One region of the Rhizobium sp. SVR5-2C genome, then DNA from elsewhere that is predicted to be linked to it. Evidence: riboswitches for the same ligand, from Rfam matches in the RefSeq annotation. Region 1 holds a riboswitch; the other holds the start of a gene.
What was found. A riboswitch is a leader RNA that binds a small molecule or an ion and turns the genes downstream of it on or off. The one in region 1 is predicted to bind S-adenosylmethionine.
Positions count from the first base shown of each region.

Region 1 (6,115 bases):
TGAGATGAAACGGCTCTGCTATCTTCAGTCGCACTGAGCGAGGCGACTGGGCCAAACGTCTCCAGCTGCAAGAAATCAGGAGGTGTCGGATGCTGTCGGGATACGCTGTCGTGGGTGCCATCGGATTTCTTGTTGACGCCGGCGTTCTGCACTTCTTGCTCGCAACCACCGGGATGGGCCCGGTTGGTGCGCGCCTGGTGTCCTTTCCGATCGCGCTGGCGGTTACGTTTTTTCTCAACAGGCAGCTTGTCTTTGCAGGTTCGCGGCATTCGCTTGCGATTGCCATCCCGGCTTATGTCGGCGTCCAAGGCGTCGGCTACCTCGTCAATATGGCGATCTATAGTGTATTGGTTTTTTCGGCACCTTGGCCGCTGAGCCATCCCCTTGTCGCGCTCGCCGTCGCATCGGGCATGGCCCTTTTCGTCAATTACATCGGCGCAAGAAGAATCGTGTTCGCGCCGGGTGAGACTCGAGCCTGGCCGGGTTCCGAGTTGCTCCAAACATGCTGGACAATCTTGCGGCCGGACGCCGTCCGCTTGGGCGCCATCGTTCTGACGCTGCCGCTGCTCATTTTCTCGGCCTATTTCCTCGTGTCCTACCTCAGTATCGGTCGCGACGTCGAGACGGCGCGGCGGCATATTCTGGCGGCCTACGAGTCCGGAGACCTTGTGCCGGGGAGTTGGAGAGATCGCGGCAACATGGTCATCGGCGAGCATCAGTACAACGACTGCTTGATCCTGCTGATGGCAATCGACCAGCGGCTCGAAAACCGCTGGCAGCTGGCGGTGTCTCCGAGTGCGCCGTTCGCTGAGGGGCAGCAGCCCTGCGATGCGTTGCAGACATTCGCTCAAACCAATCAGACAGAGATCGGGGTTCAACCCTATCATCGCTATTTGCACGCGCAAACGGTGCTCATGCGCTACATCCTGCCTCTGGCGGAGATCGCGACGATCCGATGGGGTTATCGAGCATTCTGTCGCTGTTGATCATTGCCGTGGCTGCTTTCGCAATGTTCCGGCTGATCCGGGGAGATGATGTTTTCCTCGGTTTGCTCTTTGTTTCGATCGGATTTGGATTCGCGCGCTGGTTCGGGTTTGAATCGTTTTCGCAGTCCTTGGGCCACGCGCCTGCAGATGCTGTCGCAGTTCTCTTTGCATTGTACTTATGCGTCGCGTCGCGTCGCCAACTCTCCCGCGTGCACTTGGTGACGGCATCGGCGCTCTTCGGCTGTTTTACGATACTGACGGAGTTCCTGACAGGTGGCCTGCCGCTAGGGCTTGCGATGATCGTGGGGATTACCCCCTTCGTCTTGAGGAGTTCGGCAAATCGCATGGAGACTGCTGTTTCGGTGGCAACGGCTGCGACGGCTTTTGTTATCGCGGCCGGGCTGTGTCTGGTGATCAAGCTCGCGCTTGCGACCCTGGTTTTCGGCCCAGACGTGATCACGGATTTTGCAAGCTCACTTGAACACCGGACAGCGGGAGACCCGGACCCAGTGAAGTGGTTGAGAAAGGTTATAGGCGGGTTGAGCACGCCGGTCGGCGGTCTTCACTATTTCATGGCCGGCTTCGGCCTGTTACTGGCCGTCGCGGGCGGCATTTGGGGATGGCAGAAAATCCAGTCGCTCTCGTCGAGCGAAGCCTTTCGAACGAAAGCGACACTCCTGGCCGGATCCAATCTCGTGCTGTTGGCGTGGCTGATAGTTTTCTGGCAGCACACGATCCAGCATGCCTGGTTCATGGACCGAATTTTCGTCTGGACTTATTGCTCGGGGTTCGCGCTGTTCGCCTTCGGCGTGGTCATGAGCCGTTCGCCCCGTGGGAAGCCCGGCATCCCTGTTCATCGTCACGAAAACGGGCTTAGTCGGAGCGACAAGACCCGCAACGGGTAGGTGAACCTTCCAACAGCGCTATCAAGCGCTCAGATGCGGAAGTGCTTCGAGAGCTTCAGGCCCTGCGCCTGATAATTCGATCCCAGCCCGGAACCATAGAGGCTTTCGGGTTTTTCCAGCATGTGCTCGTAAACCAGCCGGCCGACGATCTGGCCGTCTTCCAGGATGAAGGGCACTTCGTGGCTGCGCACCTCGAGAACCGCGCGGCTGCCCCTTCCGCCGGCCGGCGCATGGCCGAAGCCCGGATCGAAGAAGCCGGCATAATGCACGCGGAATTCCCCAACGAGCGGATCGAAGGGCGTCATCTCGGCTGCATAGTGGGGCGGAACATGCACTGCCTCGCGCGAGACGAGGATGTAAAATTCGTCCGGATCGAGGATCAGTTCATTGCGGCCCCGGCTATAGAGCGGCTCCCAGAAATCGAAGATATCGTGCTCGCCTTTCTTGTCGACATCGACGACTGCCGTGTGATGCTTGCCGCGATAACCGATCAGACCGTCCTTGTCGCCTGCCAGGTCAATCGACAGCGCGATACCGCCGCCGGAAACGTTGGGTTTGGCGCTCGCAACAAGCGTTTCTGCATCGTGCAGGGCCTGCAGTTCCGGCTCTCCCAAAACGGACTGGCCAACCCGGAAGCGTATTTGCGAGAGGCGCGAGCCGCGGCGCACGACGACAGGGAACGTACGCGGGCTGATTTCCAGGTAGAGCGGCCCCGAATAACCGGCAGGGATCTTGTCGAATTCCTGCGCGTAGTCGGTAATGACGCGGGTGAAGATATCCAGGCGGCCGGTCGAGCTCTTCGGGTTCGCCGAGGCCGACATTTCAGCCGGAAGGTCAAGGCGTTCCATGAGGGGCACGATATAGACGCACCCGGTTTCAAGAACGGCACCTTCGGAAAGGTCGATGACATGCAGGCTCAGCCGGTCCAGCTTGTCGGAAACGAGGTGGGACGGACCGGGCATGAAGCTTGCGCGGACGCGGAAGGCTTTGCTGCCCAACCGGAGATCCAAGCTGGCGGGTTGAATCTGGTCAAGATCGAGCTCGCGCTCACTCGTGAGGCGCCCGGTCTCAAACAGGGCGGCAATTGCGCGGTCGGCCAAGATTCCAGTTTCGCGAGCCATCATGCTCCATCCATAGTTCGTGGCCGACAAAACCAAATACAGGGAATTGACGCAAGAAGCTAACGGCAGTATTGCAGCTTTATCCCGTGGTGATTTGGCCGGTCGGCTTGCAGCCACGTTAAACAAGTGGCTAAAAGGACCGGGTATGAAACCGGTCTGCTTTTGCGGCCGGTTTTTTTGTTGTTTGAAAGTGGTGATGGCATGAGCAAGACCTGGCGCCCGGCAACCCAACTCGTTCACGGCGGAACGCTGCGCTCGCAATATGGCGAGATGTCGGAGGCAATCTATCTGACGCAGGGCTTCGTCTACGACACGTCGGAGGCGGCAGAAGCGCGCTTCAAGGGCGAGACCGAGGGCTTTATCTATGCCCGCTACGGGAGCCCGACTAACGACATGTTCGAGAAGCGCATGTGCGCGCTGGAAGGCGCGGAAGATGCCCGCGCCACGGCCTCCGGCATGGCTGCCGTCACCGCCGCAATCCTCTGCCAGCTGAAGGCCGGCGATCATATCGTAGCTGCCCGTGCGCTCTTCGGCTCCTGCCGCTGGGTCGTTGAGACGCTGGCGCCGAAATACGGCATCGAATGCACGCTGGTGGATGGCCGCCATCTCGAGAACTGGGAAAAGGCGATCACCAAGAAGACCAAGGTCTTCTTCCTGGAAAGCCCGACCAACCCGACGCTCGAAATCGTCGATATCGCCGGCGTTGCAAAGCTCGCAAACCAGATCGGCGCGAAAGTGGTCGTGGACAACGTCTTCGCGACGCCGCTCTTCCAGAAGCCGCTGGAGCTCGGCGCGCATATCGTCGTCTATTCGGCCACCAAACATATCGACGGTCAGGGCCGTTGCCTCGGCGGCGTCGTCCTTTCCGATAAGGAGTGGATCAACGAGAACCTGCACGACTACTTCCGCCACACCGGCCCGGCAATGTCGCCGTTCAACGCCTGGACGCTGCTGAAGGGCATCGAGACCCTGCCGCTGCGCGTTGCACAGCAGACGAAGAATGCGTCGAAGATCGCCGATTTCCTGGCGGAGCAGAAGCAGGTGGCGCGCGTCATCTATCCGGGCCGCAAGGACCATCCGCAAGCCGATATCATCGCCAAGCAGATGTCTGGCGGCTCGACGCTGGTGTGCTTCGAGCTGAAGGGCGGCAAGGAGGCGGCTTTCGCCCTGCAGAATGCGCTCGACGTCGTGACGATCTCCAACAATCTCGGCGATACGCGCAGCCTGATCACGCACCCGGCGACGACCACACACAAGAACCTTTCGGAGGAGGCCCGCGCCGAGCTCGGCATTTCGGCCGGCACCGTGCGCCTGTCGGCAGGCATCGAAGATACGGACGACCTGATCGAAGATTTCGCTCAGGCTCTTTCCAAGGTTAAATCCTGACCTGCCTTGGGGACGGCCGGGCCTTGCCGGTCCGGCCGGATGCCTTACCTAGGACATCCACGAAGCCACGCTCCGGTGCGGGAGCGCACTCTGAACAACAGGATTAGTGCCCGAAAGAGATGCAATCATCGTGCTTTGAGCATGATCCCAATCATTTCGTGACGGGTCGAGCCCGTGTATAAGATACCGGTAACATATCCTGGCTATGGTGTAAGGCATGTATCGCGCCAACACACGAGATATAGAAGTCGTCGTCGAACCCTTTTATCTGGAGGAGCAATCCGACCCGGACGACGATCGCTATGTGTGGGGTTACCGGATCGTAATCAGCAACAATTCGGACCTGACCGTCAGACTCATCAACCGTTACTGGAACATCACCGACCAAAACGGCGTGGTGGATGAGGTGACCGGTCCAGGCGTCGTCGGTGAGCAACCCCGGCTGGAACCTGGCGACACCTACGAATACTCGTCCGGCTGTCCACTGGATACGCCATCGGGCCTTATGTTCGGGCACTACCAGATGGAAACCGACGCAGGCGAGTTTTTCGACGTAGAAATACCCGCCTTCTCGCTGGATTCTCCCGGTCTGCTCAGGGTACTGAACTGATCACTCGGCAGCCGTTGCGACTTCTTCAACCTCAAAACGATAGGTCTTGGAGCAGAATTCGCAGGTGACGGCAATCTCGCCGTTTTCCTGGCTGGCATCGATCTCGTCCGCCGAGAAACCCTTCAGCACATTCTTGATCTTGTCGCGCGAACAGCTGCACCGGTCGAAGACTTCCCGGGCGCCGAAAACGCGCACGCCACGCTCGTGGAAGAGACGATAGAGCAGCCGTTCCGTACCGACATGCGGGTCGGTCAGTTCATCGGCGTCGATAGTATCGACCAGCGAACGGGCTTCAGTCCAGGCGTCGTCTTCCCTGTGAGTGTGAGCGCCGTCGTCTCCGTCGCCGCCGTGGAGGTCGGCGTGACGCATCCGCTCAGGTGCTTCCGGCAGGAACTGCGCCACGAGCCCCCCTGCCCGCCAGCGATGGCGCGGCATGCCCGCCTCGTCGCGATCGAACAGTTCGGCAGCAGCCAGACGGACACGCGTCGGGATCTGTTCCGACTGACGGAAATAGGTGCCGGCGATATCCTCCAGCGAGGTACCGTTGAGCGGCACGATGCCCTGATACGGCTGGGTGAATTTGCCCTGATCGATCGTGAAGGCGAGCACGCCTTTACCGAGCAACTGTTCCGGCTCGGTCTCGCCTGCGGCGACTGCCTTTTCGAGCAAAGCCTGATCGAAGCGAGCATAGGCGCGAACATCCTCCGGCGTCGAGAAGTCGGCGACGAGGAGATCGACCGGGCCATCGCCCTTCGTCTGCACCGTGAATTTGCCCTCAAACTTAAGGGACGTGCCGAGGAGCACCGTCAGCGCGATGACTTCGGCCAGAAGCCGGGCGACGGGAGCGGGATATTCGTGGCGCTCAAGGATCGCATCCAGCATGGGGCCGAGTTGCACGGCGCGGCCGCGCACGTCGAGGCCCTCTACCTGAAACGGAACAACGTGATCATCGCCGGCGAAGTCGAAATCGCCGAGAGCGCTTGCAGTATCGGACATGGTCTTACTCCTAGTCGTCAGAGCGGCAGACTAGAAAGCCTTTCCGCTCGCGCAGCCACGAGGCCATGAGGCCAAGCACAGCGCGTAGTATGGTTCAGATCGCGCCCAGGC
Region 1 is NZ_JBNDHT010000033.1:5,292-11,406, forward strand. It holds gene ACPYOI_RS12045 (glycosyltransferase) at 1-37, shown strand, start outside; gene ACPYOI_RS12050 (GtrA family protein) at 90-986, shown strand; gene ACPYOI_RS12055 (hypothetical protein) at 983-1,891, shown strand; gene ACPYOI_RS12060 (2'-deoxycytidine 5'-triphosphate deaminase) at 1,921-3,015, opposite strand; SAM riboswitch at 3,089-3,167, shown strand; gene ACPYOI_RS12065 (O-succinylhomoserine sulfhydrylase) at 3,214-4,398, shown strand; gene apaG (Co2+/Mg2+ efflux protein ApaG) at 4,616-5,008, shown strand; gene ACPYOI_RS12075 (Hsp33 family molecular chaperone) at 5,009-6,004, opposite strand; gene argF (ornithine carbamoyltransferase) at 6,099-6,115, opposite strand, start outside.

Region 2 (6,115 bases), on a different contig from region 1:
GCGACGCCGCGGTTTGTCTTGACCGCGTCCTTCGCGGCCTCGATCGCCGCTGCCGTCGCATCTGCCGTGTCGGTGATCAGTGTCGGCAGCAGCGCTGTCGTGCCGTAGCGACGATGTCCGTCGGCGATGATGTACATCGATTCCGGCGAAGGCTCGTCGTTCAGCATCCGCCCGCCACCGCCATTCACCTGCGCATCGATGAAACCGGCGGATAGCACGCCGCCGTCAAGCAAGATTGTTTCACCTTCGGGCAGTTGGCCGCGCGATACGATTGCCTCCACGCGGCCATCGGCCACGATCAGCGCTTTCTCGTCGTGAAACCTCTCGCCGTCAAAAATCCGGGCGCCGGTGAAAATCTTGCGGGACATCAGATGGTCTCCGTGACCTTGAGCAGGTTCGCCGGCCTGTCGGGATCAAAGCCTTTGCGGCGCGTTACCGACTCGATCAAGCGATAGTAGACGAGAAGCGAAACCAGCGGATCGAGCAAACCATTGCCCGTCGTCGGCATGCGCAGATTGATGCCGGGAAGCGGCTGCGCCGAGAACGGCACCGTGGTTGCGCCGAGCTTCTGCAGCCGTTCCAGCGCCTGAACGTTGTTGGCATAAGCGGCATCGTCCGGCGCGAAGGCCACGATGGGAAAACCCGGCTGGACGAGGCGCATAGGGCCATGCATCAGCTCGGCCAGCGAGAAGGCTTCGGCGTGAAGACCGGATGTTTCCTTGGCCTTCAAGGCAGCCTCGAGCGCGATCGCGAATGCGGGACCGCGGCCCGCCGTATAGAGCGAGGTCGCGTTGAAGAGCACGTCTTCAGCGGCTGAAGTATCAATACCTGCGGTCGCCGACAGTGACTCAGGCAGCCTCTCCAGCGATGCCTGCAGATCGGCCGTGCCGGCGATTGCAGCCGTCACACCGGCGAGCGCCGCTGCAGAGGCAATGAAGGACTTCGTTGCGGCAACACTCTTTTCTGCGCCCGCATTCAGCCCCAACACGATGTCGGCCTGCTTGGCAAGAGGACTGTCGGTGACGTTGACGACGGCGATTGTCGTCGCCCCACCTCGTTTTGCAGCGTCTTGAAGGGCGACGATATCCGGGCTGGCCCCGGATTGCGAAACCGTGAAATGGACGCCGCCCTTCAGATGCAGGGGCGCGCCATAGACGGATGCGATCGACGGGCCGATGGAGGCCACGGGAACGCCGCAGGTGATCTCGAAAAGGTATTTGAAGAAGGTCGCGGCGTGGTCGGAAGAGCCGCGTGCGGCGGTCATAACAACGCTCGGCCTTGCCGAGGAGAAGAGCTTGGCGATTTCGGCAAAGACCGGCTTCTCCTTCTGCAGCATCGTCGCGACGACGTCCGGCGACTGGCCCGACTCCTGCAGCATCAGCGACTGGTTCTCACTCATAGGTCATCTCCAATTCTCAATTCGGCGACGAAATCATAAGCATCGCCACGATAGTGCGAGCGGGTGTACTCAACGACGCGCTGGTCTTCCAGGCGCGAAATCCGTTCGATCAAAAGCGCCGGTGCACCGGTCTTCACGTTCAGCATCGAGGCCGAGGAAGGATCGAGTGTAACAGCCGTCAGCCGTTGCAGCGCGCGCACCGGCTTGTGACCGCTTGCGGCCAGCGCATCGTAAAGCGATCCCTCGTCACCGGCATTGTCGTCCAGGAACTTGACCGGCACAACCGCCCTCTCGATCGCCAATGGCTGACCATCCGCGAGTCTGAGACGATCGAGACGAAGAACAGGCTCCTCCTGTGCGAGTCCGAGCAGGAAAGCTTCTTCCGGCGACGGCGAAGTGATCGCACGCGACAGTATCCTTGCCGCCGGCGAGCGCCCGCGCGAGCGCATATCGGCGGAGAAGGAGGAAAGACGCCAGAGCGGTTGCTCCATGCGTTCTACCTTGCTCGAAACGAACGTACCGCTGCCATGGCGAGATTCCAGCGTGCCGGAACTCATCAGATCACGATAGGCGGTTCGCACCGTCACGCGCCCGAGCTTGAGGGCTTCGGCAAGATCGCGCTCGCCGGGAAGGGCGGCACCCGGTTTAAGAAGGCCTTCCTGGATAAGACCGGTCAGCGCCAGGGCTAGCCGCTTGTAAAGCGGGCCTGCCATCGCTTCGTCGTGCAGACCGCGGGCATTGAGCTCCGTCACCAGACTGGTTCTATCCATAGGTCGGCAATAGAACCTATTTAGAACCAATTTTCAAGGTAATTCCAAACCTGGAAAGCAAAAAACCCTCGTGACAAGCACGAGGGTTTCAAAGGCGATCAGGGATCTATGATCAATTCTTGGTGAAGATGTAATCGGTTTCCTGCCGCAGGACTTCGCCTGGGCGCAGCACCGCATTCGGAAAGCCTTGATGATTTATGGCGTCCGGCCAGACCTGGGTTTCCAGGCAGAAGCCCGCGAACGGCCCGTATTTGTGGCCGTCGAGGCCCGGAACGGCAACATTGAGCTTGAAGCCGGCATAGAACTGCACGCCAGGCTCTGTTGTCCGCACCTCCAGCGAGACGCCCGAATTGACGCTGCGCGCCAGCGCGACGGAACGCTTGGCAGCGCGCTCTTTCGAGAGGCAGAAGTTGTGATCATAGAGCGCCTGCTCACCGCCTTCGAACCGCTTCATCGGCGCCATTTCGCGGAAGTCGAAGGCAGTGCCGAAGACGGGGCGTAGCTCACCGGTCGGAATCTGCTTGTCATCGGTCGGGAGATAGTGATCGGCAGCGATCATGATGTCGTGTCCGAGCGCATCATCGCGGCCATCGAGATTGAAGTAAGCGTGCTGGCAGACATTAGCGAGTGTCGGCTGATCGGTGGTCGATTCGTAGACGATCGAGAATTCGCCGTTTCCGTGCACCCGGTAGGTCACCTGGACCGTGCAGTTGCCAGGATAGCCAGCACGGCCGTCCGGATCGACGATCTTCAAGACGACGCGATCGACATCGTGCTCGACGATCGTCCAGTTGCGCTTGGCGATGTTGTCGCTGCCGCCGTGCAGATGCGAGACACCCTTTTCATTGAGTTCCAGCTGATAGGCCTTGCCGTCCAGCGTGAACTTGCCGCCGCCGATCCGGTTGGCGCAGCGGCCGGGCGTGGCGCCGAAATAGGAAGAATAGGCCGGATAGTCGGCGAAATTATCGAACCCCAGAAGCAGCGGGGCGTCGTGACCTTCGAGGCGCAGGTCTTGAATGACAGCGCCCCAGGTCATGATCTTGGCGGTCAGGCCACCGCCCTTGATCTCGACGCGGTAGACAGTTTCGCCGTCCTTCGTCGTTCCGAAAACTTCCCGTTCGAGCTTTTCAGCCATGGTCTGCCATCCGCAAATCTGTTGGGTTCAGGCCCGCGAACCTGCATCCATTTGCTGCGGCTCGCAACCACGAAATGCAAAAAGCGACGCCGTCCCGCGACCTGGCACTGGCCGCCGTTCAGATTTTGGTCCCTATTTCGTCGAGGTTATAGGACGTCGTCTGGTAGATCTCGTTGATCCAGTTGCCGAAGAGCAGGTGGGCGTGGCTGCGCCACCGGTTCTGCGGCGGGAGCGACGGATCGTTATGCGGAAAATAATTGTGCGGCATCTTGATAGGCACGCCCGCATTCACATCGCGGAAGTACTCGTCCGAAAGCGACGTCGAATCGTATTCTACATGATTGAACATATAGAGCCGCTTGCCTCTTTCCTCATGTGCGAGACAGACGCCCATCTCGTCTGATTCCATCAGGATTTCGAGGCTTTCCGATTTATCGATGTCCGCGCGCCGCACTTCGGTCCAGCGCGACACCGGAACTTCGAAATTATCCGAGAAGCCGTTGAGATAGACGGACGAGGATTTCAGGTTCTTGTGGCGATAGATGCCGAAGGCCTTTTCCTTCAGCTCGTATTTCGGAACCTTGTGGAAGTGATAGATCGCCGCCATCGCCCCCCAGCAGACGTTCATCGTCGAATGGACGTGCGTCTCCGTCCAGTCGAAGATCCGCTGCATCTCCTTCCAGTAGGTCACGTCCTCGTAAGGGAGGGTCTCGATCGGCGCGCCGGTGATGATGAAGCCGTCGAACTTGCGGTGCCTGACCTCTTCCCACGTCTCATAGAAGGCAAGCAGGTGGTCTTCCGAGGTGTTTTTGGCCTTGTGATTTCCGATGCGGACCAGCGACAGCTCCACCTGCAGCGGCGTAGCGCCGACCAGCCGCGCGATCTGCACCTCGGTCTTGATCTTGTTCGGCATGAGGTTGAGAAGTCCGATCTGCAGAGGGCGGATATCCTGACGGATTGCCGCCGTTTCCGTCATCACCCGGACCCCCTCATGAACGAGGGTTTCAAAAGCGGGCAGCGTATCGGGGATCTTGATGGGCATTGCGGTTACTCGATCAAAACAATGTGTACCGGCAAATAAAAAACCGGCGGCGACAAGAATCGCTACCGGTCCGCACGCGGCCCTTTAGCGACTTATTTAACGTGGCTGCAAGCCGGCCGGCCAAATCACCACGAGGTCTCTTAGATAGCGCTAGCAGACACACGAATCAATCCGAATTCGCAAGCTGTACTTTGAGCTAGGGTCACTCACGCATTAATGGCTGGTAAAATCTGTTGCTGGACAGCACGCGTCACCATGTTAATCAGGGACTGTGGTACGCATAGGAAGTCACAATGACAGAGGTCAAAGGCAGACCGAGCATTCAAGCGCAGGATAGAGTAGGTTACGATTTAAGCCTCGGATACCGGCTGAAACTGATGTTCTCGGCATTCTGGGATTCCAATGTACGCGGGAAAATTCTGATTCTCGCGTTGATTCTGGTCGGTGTGATCCTGGCGACCGCCTACGGTCAGGTCGTCTTGAACCGCTGGAATGCGCCGTTCTACGATTCCTTGCAGCGCCGCGACGTCGGCGAGTTCTTTCATCAGCTTCAGGTCTTCGCGCTAATTGCCGGTTCGTTGCTGCTGCTGAACGTCGGCCAGGCATGGCTCAACCAGATGACCGCGCTTTATATGCGCGAAGGGCTGACCCGTGACCTCGTGGATCAGTGGCTGAAGCGCAAGCGTGCGCTGCGCCTCGCGTCATCGGGCCTGATCGGCGTGAATCCGGACCAGAGGCTGCATGAAGACGCCCGCAATCTCGCTGAGAGCACTACCGGCCTGACGCTCGGCCTTCTCCAGTCGACAATCCTGCTTGTCAGCTTCATCGGTGTCCTCTGGGAGCTTTCCAGCGGCTTCGTCTTCCATTTCCGCACCTACACCTTTGCAATCCCGGGCTACATGGTCTGGGCTGCGGTCTTCTATGCCGCATCCGCCTCCATCCTCAGCCAGATCGTCGGCCGGAAACTGGTGAAACTGAACGCCGACCGCTTCTCGAAGGAGGCGGAGCTCCGCTTCTCGCTGATGCATGCGAACGAGAATCTGCCGGCGATTACCGTCGCCCGCGGCGAGGAAAACGAACGGCAACGGATCAATACGGACATCACTACGGTCCTTGCCATCCTGAAGCGGCTGACGATGGCGACCACCAACCTGACCTGGGTTTCGGCCGGTTACGGCTGGCTGGTCATCGTCATACCGATCATCGTCGCGGCTCCGGCCTATTTCTCGGGCAGCCTGACCTTCGGCGAGCTGATGATGTCGGTTGGCGCCTTCAACCAGGTGAACACGGCACTGCGCTGGTATGTCGCCAATTTCGGCCCAATTGCCGAATGGCGTGCCACGCTGATGCGCGTGACTGATTTCCGCTATGCCCTGCAGGGAATGGACGAGCCGCTCAATCCGAAGAATGTCATTGCCTACCAGGATAACGCCGATACGCTGACCCTCAAGAACGTCAGGATCGCCGCCAAGCTCGGAGAGGAAATCGATTACTGCGGCGGCTTTGCCGTCCGCGAGAAGGATGTCACGATCAAGGCTGGCGAGAAGGTCATGATCAACGGCGATCACAACGTGAACCGCAAACTGCTGTTCCAGGCACTCGCCGGAGTCTGGCCCTGCGGCAACGGCAAGATAGGGCTGCCGCCCGCCAAGGACATCCTGTTCGTTCCGGAAGTGGCCTATATACCGGGCGGCACGCTGCGTGAAGCCCTGTCCTTCCCTGAACCGGCAACGGCCTACGAGGACGATGCCGTCAAGGCAGCACTCGAA
Region 2 is NZ_JBNDHT010000025.1:34,507-40,621, reverse strand. It holds gene nagA (N-acetylglucosamine-6-phosphate deacetylase) at 1-368, opposite strand, end outside; gene ACPYOI_RS09905 (SIS domain-containing protein) at 368-1,399, opposite strand; gene ACPYOI_RS09900 (GntR family transcriptional regulator) at 1,396-2,169, opposite strand; gene ACPYOI_RS09895 (aldose epimerase family protein) at 2,282-3,304, opposite strand; gene metA (homoserine O-acetyltransferase MetA) at 3,423-4,346, opposite strand; SAM riboswitch at 4,411-4,488, opposite strand; gene ACPYOI_RS09885 (ABC transporter ATP-binding protein/permease) at 4,640-6,115, shown strand, end outside.
Region 2: linked by a shared signal. The riboswitch ahead of metA (homoserine O-acetyltransferase MetA) and the one ahead of ACPYOI_RS12065 (O-succinylhomoserine sulfhydrylase) in region 1 are both predicted to bind S-adenosylmethionine.